2 regions of the Gordonia sp. 852002-51296_SCH5728562-b genome follow, and region 1 is predicted to be linked to the other one. Evidence: riboswitches for the same ligand, from Rfam matches in the RefSeq annotation. Region 1 holds a riboswitch; the other holds the start of a gene.

The links. Region 1 has a riboswitch for cyclic di-AMP ahead of A5766_RS15870 (transglycosylase family protein). Riboswitches for the same ligand answer to the same signal wherever they lie in the genome.
Region 2: linked by a shared signal. The riboswitch ahead of A5766_RS10100 (C40 family peptidase) and the one ahead of A5766_RS15870 (transglycosylase family protein) in region 1 are both predicted to bind cyclic di-AMP.

The regions. Positions count from the first base shown of each region.
Region 1 covers NZ_LZMI01000086.1:1,628-9,080, reverse strand. The annotation lists gene A5766_RS25330 (cold-shock protein) at 1-31, opposite strand, end outside; gene A5766_RS15890 (hypothetical protein) at 271-480, shown strand; gene A5766_RS15885 (flavin reductase family protein) at 477-1,037, shown strand; gene moaA (GTP 3',8-cyclase MoaA) at 1,034-2,122, shown strand; gene A5766_RS15875 (MoaD/ThiS family protein) at 2,131-2,379, shown strand; cyclic di-AMP (ydaO/yuaA leader) riboswitch at 2,639-2,817, shown strand; gene A5766_RS15870 (transglycosylase family protein) at 2,825-3,472, shown strand; gene A5766_RS15865 (molybdenum cofactor biosynthesis protein MoaE) at 3,592-4,035, opposite strand; gene A5766_RS15860 (MogA/MoaB family molybdenum cofactor biosynthesis protein) at 4,032-4,544, opposite strand; gene moaC (cyclic pyranopterin monophosphate synthase MoaC) at 4,537-5,055, opposite strand; gene A5766_RS15850 (hypothetical protein) at 5,074-5,277, opposite strand; gene A5766_RS15845 (helicase-associated domain-containing protein) at 5,346-7,453, shown strand, end outside.
Region 2 covers NZ_LZMI01000059.1:2,030-9,482, forward strand. The annotation lists gene A5766_RS10090 (peptidase MA family metallohydrolase) at 1-309, opposite strand, end outside; gene A5766_RS10095 (NlpC/P60 family protein) at 322-1,401, opposite strand; gene A5766_RS10100 (C40 family peptidase) at 1,557-2,258, opposite strand; cyclic di-AMP (ydaO/yuaA leader) riboswitch at 2,275-2,459, opposite strand; gene A5766_RS10105 (DEDD exonuclease domain-containing protein) at 3,089-4,942, shown strand; gene A5766_RS10110 (Lrp/AsnC family transcriptional regulator) at 4,939-5,217, shown strand; gene trpD (anthranilate phosphoribosyltransferase) at 5,254-6,318, opposite strand; gene A5766_RS10120 (hypothetical protein) at 6,410-6,922, opposite strand; gene ctaE (aa3-type cytochrome oxidase subunit III) at 7,083-7,453, shown strand, end outside.

The DNA of each region.
Region 1 (7,453 bases):
CGTCGTACCACTTCACCTTGCCGGTCGGCACTGTGCTCACCCTCATCTTCGCTCGGTCTCACCACCGCGGTCATCTACCGCGGCGAGTCTTGTCACAGCAACTGGCTTGTCGTTCACAACAGTTGCCTTCTCACAGCAAAAGACGCCCAACCCACGACAATCAAATGAGCAGGGCGCCTGGTTACCAACATTCTAGCCAATGGCCTGCTGAACAGTCACCTCACATTCGGCCCGGAGCAGCGACGCTCGAATGTGTTCTACCGTTGAGGTATGCAGAAGAAATCGTCCACGGCTCTTCTCGCCCTCGCGGGGCTCGTGTTCGGCATCGGATTGATCGCGCTGATCGCGCTGTTCGTGATGCCCGCCGTCGATGACGGCGGTACCGCTCCCACGTGGGTCTATCTGCTGGCGATGTGCACTCCGATCGGTTTCCTTCTCGGCATCGTCTACGCGCTGCGCTCCGGGCGGCGCGTGAAATGACGACTCAGGGCGACGCGAGCCGCAGCTCGTTCGGTGCGCTGTCGCCGGTGTCCGAGCCCGGTGCACTCAAACGCGCATACAGTTGCTTCCCCACCGGGGTCGTCGCGGTGTGTTGCCGCGGCACCGCCGACGCCCCGCTCGGCATGGCGGCGTCGGCGTTCACGACGGTCTCCCTCGACCCGCCGCTGGTCTCGGTCTGCGTTCAGAACACCTCGACGACGTGGCCGCGGCTGCGCGAGGCGCCTGCGCTGGGCGTGAGCGTGTTCTCGCACACGCAGTCGGCGCTGTGTCGGCAGCTGGCCGGTCCCGCCGAGCATCGATTCGACAACACCACACCTCAGGCCACCGACGACGGCGCGCTGTTTCTCCCCGACTCCGCCGCACAATTGTCCTGCCATATCCACAGTGAGGTGCCCGCTGGTGACCACACCGTCGTGTTGCTGCAGATAGACGCACTCGACTGCGACCCGGACGTCGAACCGCTCGTCTTCCACGCCAGCACGTTCCGCGCCCTCGAAGCGCGTCCGCGGTTGCACCCGACGTCAGGGCCGACATGAGCACCACCGACCTCGGACTTCCGACCGCCCCGCGCCCCAGACGAGACGTCGATGCGCCGACGTCGGGGCCGTTGATCGACACGTTCGGTCGCGTCACCACGGACCTGCGGGTGTCGGTGACCGACCGCTGCAATCTCCGGTGCACCTACTGCATGCCTGCCGAAGGTCTGGACTGGTTGCCGTCCGAGGATCTGTTGACCACCGACGAGTTCGTGCGGGTGCTCACTGTCGCCGTACGCGATCTGGGCATCCGACGCATCCGCTTCACCGGCGGCGAACCGCTGCTGCGCCGCGACCTCGAGGAGCTCATCGCGGCGGCGTCGACCCTGCCGGAAGGGCCAGAACTCGCGCTCACCACCAACGGACTCGGGCTGCGACACCGTGCGAGAGCATTGGCCGACGCGGGCCTGGACCGCATCAACGTCTCTCTCGACACCATCGACCCGGCCCGCTTCGCGCAGATCACCCGCCGCGACCGGCTCTCCGACGTGCTCGACGGACTCGCCGCCGCGCGCGACGCCGGACTCCAGCCGGTCAAGGTCAACGCCGTCGTACCCAGCCGTGACGACCTCGCGGGCCTGCCTGCGCTGTTGCGCTTCTGCCTCGACGAGGGCTACCAACTCCGCATCATCGAACAGATGCCGCTCGACGCCGATCACCGGTGGGATCGCGGCGCGATGCTCACGGCCGACGAGATCCTCGCGACGCTGCGTCGAACCTTCGATCTCGACCCCGACCCCCGCCCACGCGGCGGGGCGCCGGCGGCCACGTGGCTCGTGCGGGGGCACACCGACCCGACGGGACAGACTGCCCGCGTCGGGGTGATCGCGTCGGTGACGCGGCCGTTCTGCGGTGACTGCGACCGCACCCGACTGACCGCCGACGGCGCACTGCGCAACTGTTTGTTCGCCGACGCCGAGACGTCGTTGATGCCCGCCCTGCGCGGTGGACTCACCGCCAGCGCCCTCGACGCCGAGATCGCGCGGCGCTGGCGAGGTGACATGTGGCACAAGGCCGCGGGACATGCGGTGAATACCACGGAGTTTCGTCAACCCGACCGCCCGATGTCGGCCATCGGAGGGTGAGCGAACCGATGACGCTGACCGTTCGGTTCTTCGCGGCTGCGCGTGCCGCCGCGGGTGTCGACCTGACCGAGATCGATGTGCCTGCCGACGCCACGCTCGGCGACCTCGAACGCGCCCTGAGCGCCGGCCACCCCGCGCTCACGCCCGTGCTCGCCCGGTGCTCGTATCTGCGGGACGCGATCGCCCTGTGCGACCGCACGGCACCCCTCGGCGACTGCGCGACCATCGACGTTCTGCCCCCGTTTGCCGGCGGCTGACGCGTCCGAACCCCTGTGACCTTAGTCACATAACAGAGCGATAACGGGATGGACACGAACCGACCATCTTCGGGTTGAGCAGGGGTGACGGGGAATTTGGGCCCAAAGTCCCACTCACAGCCCAAAAAACAAGTTGCGGACGAGGGTGATTCGGCGGCGCAGACGTCGTACTGTACGAACAGTCTCCTCCGGGGAGATCACAGGACAGCCAAAAGAACACAACATTCGACCGGGCGCGCCAAGCCTCGTTCCCCCGATCGAATGACGAACAACAAACTCAGGAACGAGGACGGGGGACCCAACATCTCCGATGGAGATACGGACATCCGCACGGATGCCCTTGGGGTTAAGTCCACCGGCCGCCACGGCGACCACGGACCGAGCAACCTCTCGTTCGAACCCGACAGCTGACTTCGTAGGCGCGTGGAGAGAGGATAGACAACTCATGGCCGGACGTCATCGCAAGTCGACGACCAACACGACCACCAAGACCTTCGCGAAGGTCGCGCTCACCGGCGCAGTGCTCGGCGGCGGAGCCGCTCTGCTCGGCACCGGTTCAGCACACGCAGCCGCCGACTCCGAGTGGGACCAGGTCGCACAGTGCGAGTCCGGGGGCAACTGGGCGATCAACACCGGAAACGGCTACCAGGGCGGACTGCAGTTCAGCCCGAGCACCTGGGCTGCCAACGGTGGCACCGCGTACGCACCGAGCGCCGACCAGGCCTCCAAGGAGCAGCAGATCGCCGTTGCAGAGCGCGTGCTGGCAACGCAGGGCAAGGGTGCATGGCCGGTGTGCGGCACCGGACTGTCGGGCTCGACCCCGCGGACCGCTCCCACCGACTCGCCCAAGCCGCTGCAGGCCCCCAAGCCTGAGCTGAAGCCCGAGGCGCAGCCGCAGACCCCGCTGGAGAAGACCCCCGAGGCCAAGAGCACCGACGACGTCAAGAGTCAAGTCGACGGCGCGCTCGACGACGCCAAGGTCAGCCCCGAGGTGAAGAACCTCTGGAAGGCAGCCAAGGACAGTGGCTACCAGCTCACGCCGGATCAGCTGAAGCTCTACAACCAGAACAAGGGCCTGATTCCGCTCCCCTGAGCGATCTCGCCCGCGTCCCGGCAGTGATGACTGCCGGACCCCGAGACAAAGGGCCCCGCACGACGCCATAACGGCCGTGCGGGGTCCTTTTCCAATTCTCTGGTCGTTTAGGCCGAGTTTCAGGCCGAGCCGACCCATTCGTCTGAGCCGTCGGCGAACAACTGGTGCTTCCACACCGGCAGACGGGCCTTCACCTCGTCGACGAGCCGTGCGCACAGTTCGAATGCAGGCGCCCGATGGTCGGCGGCCACGGCGACGACGAAAGCCACGTCGCCCACGTCGAGCTCGCCCACGCGGTGCGACACCGCCACCGCGCGCACTCCCGCAACAGACGCCGACACCTCGTCGACCACCTCGGCGAGCACCGCAGGTGCGCTCGGATGCGACGAGTACCAGAGCGTGGTGACCGCAGACGCGTGATCTCCGTCGTGGTTGCGCACTGCGCCCGCGAAGCCGACGATCGCGCCGGCGGTGCCTGCAGCGGCGTCGGCGACGAGTTGTTCATGAGACGGGAGGTCGATGGGATCGGCGGCGAGATCGGCCTTGACGACACGCACGGTCATGCGTCGCTCCGCGGGTGATCGCCGCCGCGGATCTGGTCGAGCGCGTGGTCGAGGACGCCGTCGAGTACGTCGAGGCCGTCGCGGACTCCACCGGTCGATCCGGGCAGGTTGATGACGAGCGTGCGGCCCGCGACACCTGCGACGCCGCGGGAGAGGACCGCCGTCGGCACCGCCGGGAGTCCCGACGTGCGAATCGCGTCGGCGAGTCCGGGGATCTCGACGTCGAGCAGTGCTCGGGTCTCCTCCGGGGTGCGGTCGGTCGGGCTGAGGCCGGTTCCGCCCGTGGTGATCACGAGGGCGTCGGATGCGTAGATCCCGGCGCGAATCGCGTCGCCGACCGGCGCACCGTCGGCGACGACGTCGACCTCATCGACGACGAATCCGCGTGAGGTGAGCCACTGCGCGATGATCGGGCCGCTCTTGTCGAGATAGAGGCCGCGGCTCGCACGTGTCGATGCCACGACGACGCGGGCCACGGGTTTCTCGTCAGGTATCTTCTCGTCAGGCATCTTCGCGCGTCCAGGTTCCCGACCTTCCGCCCGATTTCTCGAGCAGTCGGATCTCGCCGGTGCTGGCGCGTCGATCGACGGCCTTGGTCATGTCGTGCAGGGTGAGTCCTGCGATCGCGACTGCCGTGAGCGCTTCCATCTCGACGCCGGTCTTCCCGGCGGTCTCGACGGTGGCCACGATGTCGATGTGATCGTCGGCGACGGTGAAGTCGACGTCGACCGCCGACAGCGCCAACTGATGACACAGCGGGATGAGCGCGTCGGTACGTTTGGCCGCCATGATCCCTGCGATACGAGCGGTGGCCAAGACATCGCCCTTGGGCAGCGCGGACTCGCGCAGGAGGTCGATGACCTCGGTGGTCGTGTGAAAAGTGCCCGCGGCGACAGCGCGTCGTCGCGTCGTGGTCTTGTCGCCGACGTCGACCATCCGCGCAGCACCCGTCGAGTCGAGGTGCGACAGACGAGAAGGGTTCGACGACTCGTCTGGACCGCTCGCGTGCCGGGGAGGCATCAGGTCGACGTCACGTCGTCAGCGGTTGACGACGGTCTTCGGTTGGACGTAGTTGACCTTGTCGGCAGGCAGCGGGAACTCGGCATCGCCGAACGGCGAGAGTGCTCCGGGGATCTCCGCCGCGAACTCCGAGACCGCGTGGTCGGGGATGCTGCCGTCGTCATGACGAGGCCAGCCGTTGTCGACGTAGTGATTCTTCTTTTCCTTCTCAGCCACGCGCATATTGTGCCACGCCGCCCGCTGTCCGACGACTCGCCTGCCGTTTTCGTCGGACCACTAGACTTGATCGAATGAGCACGGACGACCAGCGGATCGGCCTGGCCGACGATCTGGCCGCGCGCACAGACGACGACCTGCGCGATCTGCTGTCGCTTCGTCCCGACCTCGCCTCTCCCCCGCCGCAGGGAACCTCGGTGCTCGCCCAACGTGCGCTCGCCGCGGCGTCGATCGCGCTCGTCGGTGAGGAACTGGATCTGCTGACTATGGCGGTGATCGAGCAGTTCATCGCGCTCTCCACCGGGCCCGGCGTCGCACGCGTCCCCGCCTCCGTCGACGCCGACACGCTGGTGAAAGCGCTGTCGGATCGTGCCGAGGCGGCGCAGATCACCCGACGCATCGACGATCTACGACGCCGCGCGGTGTTCTGGGGTGACGCCGATTCACTCACCGCGGGCGCGCACCTCGCCTCAGCCCTGCCGTGGAAAGCGCTGCATCTGACCGGCCCGCTCGCGCACCTGACCACCGACGAGGTGCAGAAACTGATCGACGGCGTCGACGATCGCCAGCGCGATCTGCTGACAACCCTGTCGCGTGGTCCGGCGCTCGGACGGAGTCGGGACGCGGGCCCCGGTGCCGATCCGGACAGTCCTGTCGCGAGGCTCATCGCGCTCGGCCTCCTCGCGCGCATCGACGACCAGACCGTCGAACTACCCCCGATGGTCGCGGCGCTCATTCGTGGCGAACCCCCGCTGCGCACAGACACTCTCGCGCCCCCCGACCTCGCCGACGAGCACGCCTCACTGCGGTTCGGCGCCAAGGCCGTCGACGCCGCTGCCGGTGGCGAGGCGCTCGAGCTCATCCGCCACACCACGTCGCTGATCGACGTGCTGGGGCGTGCGCCGGCGGCGGTGCTGCGCTCGGGCGCGCTCGGTGTTCGCGAATTGCGCAGGCTCGCAAAGGTTACCGGCCTCGACCAGAAGCGCGTCTCGTTCCTCGTCGAGCTCCTGGGGCACGCATGCCTCATCGACGTCGGATTCCCCGATCCGCCACCCGCGGGAGATCGGGGTGAGCAGGCGTTCGCACCGACGTCGTCGGCCGATACCTGGCTGCACTCGGCACCCGAAAGGCAGTGGGCCACACTGCTCGACGCGTGGCTGTCGATGCCGCGACGCGCGTGGCAGGTCGGCGAACCCGACCGCGACGGCCACGCGTATCCAGCGCTCTCGTCGGAGCTCTACGACGCCACCGCTCCCGTGCAGCGTCATCTCATCCTCGACCTGCTCACCGAACTCGACGGTGCCACACCGTTTTCCGTCGACACCGTCACCGCCTCACTCGCCTGGCGACACCCGCATCGGATACGTCGACTCTCCCCGCGCGTCGTCGGCGAAACCCTCGCCGAGGCACAGACTCTCGGAGTGACGGCGCATCAGTCGCTGACGTCGGTTGGCCGAGTCGCGTTGTCGGACATCGATCCCGAGGCAGTCGACTCGCAGGTACTCGCCGCGATGCGCAAAGCGCTACCCGAACCCGTCGACCACTTCCTCACCCAGGCCGACCTCACGCTCACGGTTCCCGGCCCGATGACCCCGGAGCTGAGCGACCAGGTCGAGTTGGTCGCCGATCTCGAATCCGGCGGCGCCGCATCGGTGTATCGCGTCTCGGAGGCGAGCGTCCGACGTGCTCTCGACGCGGGTAAGACCAGCAGCGAACTACTCACGATGTTCACCGCGCATTCGTCGACGCCGGTTCCGCAGTCGCTGACCTATCTGATCGAAGACGTCGCACGCAAGCACGGGCAGCTCCGCGTCGGCATCGCGTCGTCGTTCATCAGATGCGAGGACCCGACGATGCTCGCAGCCGTATTGCGTAGCGACGCAGCCGAACACCTCGCACTGCGCGCACTGGCGCCGACGGTGGCGATCTCGCCGTCGGAGGTCCGCACGGTGATCGACCGACTCCGCGACGCGGGATTTGCTCCCGCGGGCGAGGATTCGTCCGGCTCACTCGTCGACCTGCGCGAGCGCGGCAGTCGCGTGTCGTCGGGACGAGGACGGCGTCGACCGACACCCCGCCGCTCGACGCCGACCGCCGACCAGTTGCAGTCGGTGGTCAGCCGCATGCGCTCGCACGACAGGGCCACGCGGGCCACTCCGGCGACCGCCGGCAAGTCCGACGC
Region 2 (7,453 bases), on a different contig from region 1:
TCCGGAGAGATTATGGGCCGCGACGTTCAGGGAATCGCGGAACGTCGGAGACGTCGAGGAGTCGAGGAGTCCGTCGAGGCGAGCCCGATCCCCATCCGTCAGGGCGCGGGTGAGGTCGTCGAGGAGTCGCGCGACACCCTCCGAGCGTTCCTGCAGATAGATGTTGGGATTCGTGGTCGTCGTCGTGACCGACGACGACGTCGCTTGCTGCGGTTGACTATCCGACGAACAGGCCGACACACCCGCTGCGAGTGTCGTGGCAGCGAGGATCACACACGCGACGCGCGCAGCCGAGGCCTCAGCGTGCACGCTGTCCGCGCATCAGGCGTATCGCCGCGCGGCCGCGTACGGCCCGGCCTGGTCAATCGGCACCACCTTGACGGGTACGCCGAACGTCGACGCATGGATCACGTAGCCGTCGCCGACGTACATGCCGACATGGTGGGCATCCGGGTAGTAGATGATCAGGTCGCCGGGCTGAAGGTTGCCGCGGTCGACGGCCGTTCCGGAGCCCATCTGTGCCTCGCTCGAGCGCGGAAGCGTTTTACCCGCCTGCTGGTAGGCCCACACCATCAACCCGGAGCAGTCGAAGGAGTCAGGTCCGGTGGCGCCCCAGACGTAGGGATCTCCGATGCGGGTGAGCGCAGCCTGCACGGCAGCGAGCGCGGCGGACGTTCCCTTCGGCACCGCGCGGGGATCGAAGTCGAACTTGGGGCCGCGAAGTGCGCCGAGTTGCTTGCCGGTCATCGACTCGTACACGGCACGCACCTGGACCGCCTGCAGCTGCAGGTTTGCCTGCTTGGCCTGGACGTCGCCGCGCACACGCTCGGCAGCGGAGACGGCAGTCGTCGCCTCTGCGGCGGTGCGGTCGGACTTCGCCTTCGCCGCGGCCATCTGGGCGCGAGCCTTCTTGAGCCCCTTGAGATCAGCCGACGCCTGGCGGGAGATCACCTCGAGGCCAGACATCTGGTCGAGCAGTGACTGTGGCGAGTCGCTGACCAGCACCGCATAGAGCCGGTTGACCCGCGCACCCTTGTAGCTGGCGCGGACGATCGTGTCGACGCGCTTCTGATACGAGCTGAGCGTTTTGCGCGAGGTCTCGAGACTCTTCTGGGCCTCGGTCGAGTCTTTACGAGCCGCAGTGACGATGCCGCGCTGCTTGTCGTACTCGATCTGAGCGTTGTGCATCGCCTCCGACGACTTCTCGGCGTCGGTACTCAGTTTCTTGTACTGGGCGAGGAGCTGGTCGGGTGTGCGAGTCGGTTCCGCGTTCGACGGACCTGCTGTCGCCATCGAAAAGACTTGTGCGACAGCGATGATCACCGCTGTCACGACAACGACGTATGCCGCTCGCGATCGATGCGCCATTGCCTGCGATCCCGCAACCACTTCTGTGTTCACTCCCCTCACCGCCAGCAGCCTCCGGTCTCCGCAGAGGAGACCCGAACGCCGCGCTCCACCCTAACGTGAGTGTCGCGGGCAGCGACTGCGAGTCGGGCAGATCACGCATTCCTGCGTGATCTGCCCGACCTCACGAACTCGATCGATCTCGCCGCTCAGTAGCGACGGATACCGACCAAACTCCAATTCTTCACGACGTCCTTCTTCACGGGGACGCCGTAGGTCGATGCGTGGATGAACTGTCCGTTGCCGATGTAGAGGCCAACGTGTCCGCCACCGTTGAACACCAGGATGTCGCCCGGCTTCGCGTCGGCGAGCGAGGCAACCGCGGTGCCGCCGCCGAGCTGTCCGTAGCTGTCGCGCGGAATCGTCAGACCCGCCTGACGGAATGCCCAGCTGGTGAGGCCCGAGCAATCGAAGGCATTGGGGCCGGAGGCGCCGTAAGAGTAGGGCGAGCCGATCTTGGTCTCGGCAGCGCGCACGGCCTTCTCACCGGCGGTCTGCGTCGGTGCGAGCAGCGGAGCTCCGCCGCGCGGGCGCAGTTGCTGGGGGACCTGGTTGTCGCTGATGCCCGGAAGCGTGAACTTGCCGACGTTGGGGATCTCGACCGTGGCGTCGGGTGCCTTCGCGACGTCCTGCTTCTTGACGACCGGCGCCTTCTGCTGCTGGAACTGTGCCGGAATCTGCTTGGTGTCGACGCCGGGAAGCTCGAACGTGCCGACATTGGGCACGGTGACCGGCGCGGCCAGAGCGGGACCTGCGGCAGCGGCAAGCGAGCCGAACGTGATCGACCCGGCGATTACCGCCTTCTTTGCGACCTTGCCGCGGTCGGGCTGTTCCAAACGATGTTTGGCCACGAAGGGTGTTCTCCTTTTGTTCTCCCTCTACCGCCGACCGGGTTAGCTGTCGGGTTCGGGCCGGAAGAAATGGCCCTACGCGCATGCGATTCGAGTGCGAACACCCGGATCGAGAGCGCGATTCACCCCCATTCGGAAAGCTCCGAAAAAATGAGTGGTTCCCCGGTACGCCAAGACTCATAGCCTTGGCGATTGAGCGGTGACCCCCGCGAACCTCTCCTGTTGGAGCGGGACGCTTCGCAAAGGTCTCGGAAAGGTTACGAAACCGGATGCGTGTCTGTCCACTAACCGACAAACAGCGTGTTCGACGGCCGCACCTCAGCCCGCACGCAATGTCGGCGATCCAGACGACGAATTGGCCGCTTGAACTGCACAGATGCTTGCTCTTGCAGATCGTGCATCGGCGTTGGAGGCCATTGCAGCATGCGTGAATGTATCGATGGCGGCATGGATCTCGGCGTCGTTATCTCGGGCCTCTCTCGGCCATCCGCGCCGCGCGCCGGCGGCGGCATCCTGGCTGTTCAGCGGGCCGAAAAGCACTGTCATCACACAGCCGTCGCATGCGTGGTCGCGACCGGGGCAGGTGCTGCAATCGATGTCCATAATGTGATCTCCGTCTCAGTGGGGTGAAATCCTCGGGGATGCGCATGTCGTCGGGAGGCTTCCCCTCCTCCCGCCGGCGTCGCGCACCACTGACTCCTTCTGACGGGGAGACTAGGCACCCCCACCGACAAGTCCGGTCGACCGCGTCGAGCAGATGTCGCGCCTACAGGCGGCCCAGGGCGCGTCGCCACATCCGGAACACCCGTCTCACCAGCAACGAACCATCGATGTCGGTGGTTCGAACTATTGTTCGCGACGTGACGTCCTTTGGTGACCAGCTCTCGTTCTCTGACCTCGCGAGCTCCGACCTCGAGGGCTCCGATGTCGAGAACGCTCTCGACAACGAGTTCTCCGATCGGTCCCTGTTCGACACCACGCTCGTCGTGGTCGACCTCGAGACCACCGGCGGCAGTGCCACGAACGACCGCATCACCGAGATCGGCGCGGTGAAGATCCGCGGCGGTGAGGTACTCGGCGAGTTCGCGACCCTCGTCGATCCGGGACTACCGATTCCCCCGCAGATCGTGGCGCTGACCGGGATCACGGAGGCGATGGTCTACGACGCGCCGCGTATCGACGAGGTCTTGCCGTCATTCATCGAATTCGCGCGCGGATCGATTCTCGTCGCCCACAACGCCCGGTTCGACATGTCGTTCCTGCGGCAGAACGCCCTGCGCCTACACCTGCAGTGGCCGTTCAGCGCAACACTGTGCACGGTCACCATGGCCCGACGCATCCTCGGACGCGACGAGGCGCCGACGGTGCGCCTGTCCGCCCTGGCCGATCTGTTCGACGTCACCGTCCGCCCCACGCACCGCGCCCTCGACGACGCCCGCGCGACCGTCGAGGTCTTTCACCATCTCCTCGAGCGCGTCGGGAATCAGGGCGTGCAGAGCTATCGCGAACTCACCAGCTACCTGCCCCGCACCGATCCCCGACTGCGCGCCAAGCGGCATCTGGCCGACCGCATCCCCGCGCGCCCGGGCGTCTATCTGTTCCGCGGGCCGAGCGACGAGGTCCTCTACGTCGGCACGGCGTCGGATCTCCGTCGACGTGTGAGGTCCTATTTCTCGGGAGCCGATCCCCGACGCAGGATCGGCGAGATGGTGATGCTTGCCGAACGCGTCGATCACGTCGAGTGCGCGCACGCGCTCGAGGCAGGAGTTCGCGAGCTCCGATTGCTCGCCGCGCACGCCCCCGCGTACAACCGACGCTCGACACAACCCCACCGCGGCTGGTGGGTGACGCTGAGTAACGAGCGGTTCGCGCGGCTGCGCGTCGCCCGCACCCCGGGAGAAGTGGGCATCGGGCCGATCGGTAAACGCACCACGGCGACCGTGATCGCCGACCTCATCGCTCACGCCGCAGGGTTACGCACCTGCACAACCCGACTCGGCGCGACCGCCAGCCATCATTGGTGTCGACTCCCCGACGACGGCGGTCAAGTCGTCGGTGGATGTGCCGCCGCCTCGACACGCCCCCAGACGCTTCCCGACTACCTACCCGCGGTCACATCCGTCGTCGATCTGCTGCTCGGACGATCCGACACCATCCTCACGCGGCTCGCACACCGGCTCGACGTGGTCGCGGGAGCACAGATGTATGAGACCGCCGCGCGCCACCGGGACCGGATGGCCGCAACCATCGATCAACTCGCACGGAGTCAGCGCCTGAGTTCCCTCTGCGCGATCACCGAGCTGGTCGTCGCACGCTCGGACGGCGCGGGCGGCTGGGAGTTGGCGGTCATTCGGCACGGACGCCTCGCTGCGGCGGGCACCGCTCCTCGGGGACACGCACCGATGCCGGTCGTCGCGGCGCTGGTCTCGGCTGCCGAGACAGTGCTGCCGGACGACACCCCGCTTCGGGGCGCCTCGCCGGAGGAGGCAGGTCTGCTCTATCGCTGGGTGTCCGACCCCGCCACGCGCATCGTCGACGCCAGCGACGCGCTCGCCACGCCCATCGGATCGGCGCAGCGCTGGCTGGAGTGGTCACAGAGCGCCCACGACGCGCGGGACATCCGCACGTCGGGTCACCGGTCACGCCCGCGCGCCGATGGTGGCCGACTACGCTTGCCCGCATGATCACCGCCATCGTCCTGATCGACGCCGACGTCCACCAGATCCCCGAAACGGCACAGGCCGTTGCCGATATCCCGGGCGTCGAAGAGGTGTACTCATGTGCGGGCGATGTCGATCTGATCGCGAAGATCCGCGTGCGCGACCACGAGCAGATCGCCGAGGTCGTGACCGGCAAGATCAACCGGCTGCCGGGAGTACGACACAGCGCGACCCACATCGCGTTCCGCAGCTATTCGTCGAGCGCGGTCGAGGGCGGCTTCTCCATCGGCGAGGAGTGACCCACACCGAAGTGACCCACACCGGGCAGTCGGTACCTACTTGTCGGCGAGTTCTCCGCTGACCTGAGCCCACCGGTCGAGCAGCCGCGCGGCAGCGCCCGAATCGATCGACTCCGCGGCACGCTCGGTTGCCGCCGCGAATGCCGCGGTGAGCCCGGCGTTGTCGGTGGCTGACGTCTGCTCGTTGGCGACGAGTGCCCCCGCAGCATTGAGGAGCACCGCGTCGCGTACCGGACCCGTCGTTCCCGACAGCAGTTCCCGCGCGATGGCGGCGTTCACCGTCGCGTCTCCGCCCTGCAGCGCCGAGAGGTCGACGTAGTCGATCCCGAGGTCGCGCGGATCGATCGTCAGTTCGGTGACCGTGCCGTCGACGACCTGCCACACCGACGACGTGGTGGTCGTCGTGAGTTCGTCGAGGCCGTCGTCGCCACGCACCACGAGTACGGAACTGCCCCGCTCTGCGAATGCACGCGCGAGAACCGGAGCGAGATCGTCGAACGCACACCCGATCAATCCCGCACGCGGTTGTGCCGGGTTCGTCAGCGGGCCGAGCACGTTGAACACAGTCGGGATACCGATCTGCTGGCGTGCGGGAGCGGTGAAGCGGAACGCGGGGTGAAAGACCGGGGCGAAGCAGAACCCGATGCCGATCTGGTCGATGCACGCGGCAACCTCGGTGGCACCGAGCGAGATCGTCACGCCCAGGGCCTCCAACACGTCGGCTCCGCCGCTCTTCGACGACGCCGCGCGATTACCGTGCTTGACCACCGGCACGCCTGCAGCGGCGACGACGATCGACGTCATCGTCGAGATATTGACGGTGTGCGAGCGGTCGCCTCCCGTTCCGACGATGTCGATCGCCGCACGGTCGGTGTCGACGAGGGTGGCGTGGTCGAGCATCGCTTGCGACAGGCCTGCGAGTTCTGCCGGCGCAGCGCCCTTCATCTTCACGCCGACGCCGAACGCGGCGATCTGCGCCGACGTCGCGCTATCGGTCATGACCTCGTCCATGGCCCATCGTGCCTGGTCGACGGTCAGGTCGATGCCGTCGGTGACGGCCCCGAGGACCTGCGGCCAGGTGTAGCTCTGCTCGCTGCTCACCCCATGCACCTTAGTTGACCTGCGCACACGACCTGCTCGCGGTCACGCCCTGCGTCGTGCGATGCGCACGCAGCGAAGCCCGCGGTGCGATTCACCCCCGCCGCTGGACTATCTGCCACCCCACCGCGACACCCGCGTGCCTCGACGCCAAGCTCGCCATTCGCGAGCGCTCCTGCGAGAGGTGCAGCGCGTCGACGAGCTGGACGCGCGCAAGAACCACCGGTGCCAACCCGGCCGGAATCGCGAACCGGTCGGCGACAACGTCGACGGGTATCGCCTCGTACTCATCGAGCGCAGCCAGGCCCACTGCCGCCTCGACACTCTGGTCCGGCAGCGCCAGGACATGCCTCACCACGGCCTGAGCGTCGGGACGCAGCGTCGAAGTCTCGAGGATCGATGAGCTCGACGCTGCCTCGTCGTCGGACTCACCGACCACGACGACGTCGCGCTCGGTCACCGTGAGGACGTCGCGCGGCGTGGCTCGGCCTCCGATCATCGCGCGCCGCAACGTTTCCCAGCGTCGCGGCGCCATCGGCCGACCGTTGAGATCGAACTGTCGGCCGTCGCGCCGCGACTCCGGATCGTCGTGGTCGGAGGTACCCATGGAATCGAGCAAAGCACGGCGCCGACCCCTGGGTCCACCGGCACCCCTGACACGCCGAAAGACACCTCCGACCGGCGCCTACCAGCGGGAAGAGAAATAGTTCCCACGAATATCCGACCCGAGTGGTCAGGGCGTACTACGAACCGTCATACTTCAACCTGTGACTAGCGCTGTAGGTACCTCGGGAACAGCCATCACCTCGCGCGTGCACTCGCTCAACCGCCCCAACATGGTGAGTGTCGGCACGATCGTGTGGCTGTCCAGTGAGCTGATGTTCTTCGCTGGACTCTTTGCGATGTATTTCGTCGCACGCGCCAACGCCGGCCCAGCCGGTTGGCCGCCGGAGCCCACCGAACTGAATCTGAAACTGGCCATCCCGGTCACCACCGTCCTCATCTTGTCGTCGGTGACCTGTCAGATGGGCGTGTTCGCCGCCGAGCGCGGCGACGTCTTCGGGTTGCGCCGCTGGTACATCCTGACGTTCGTGATGGGCGCCTTCTTCGTCTGCGGCCAGGCCTACGAGTACTACCA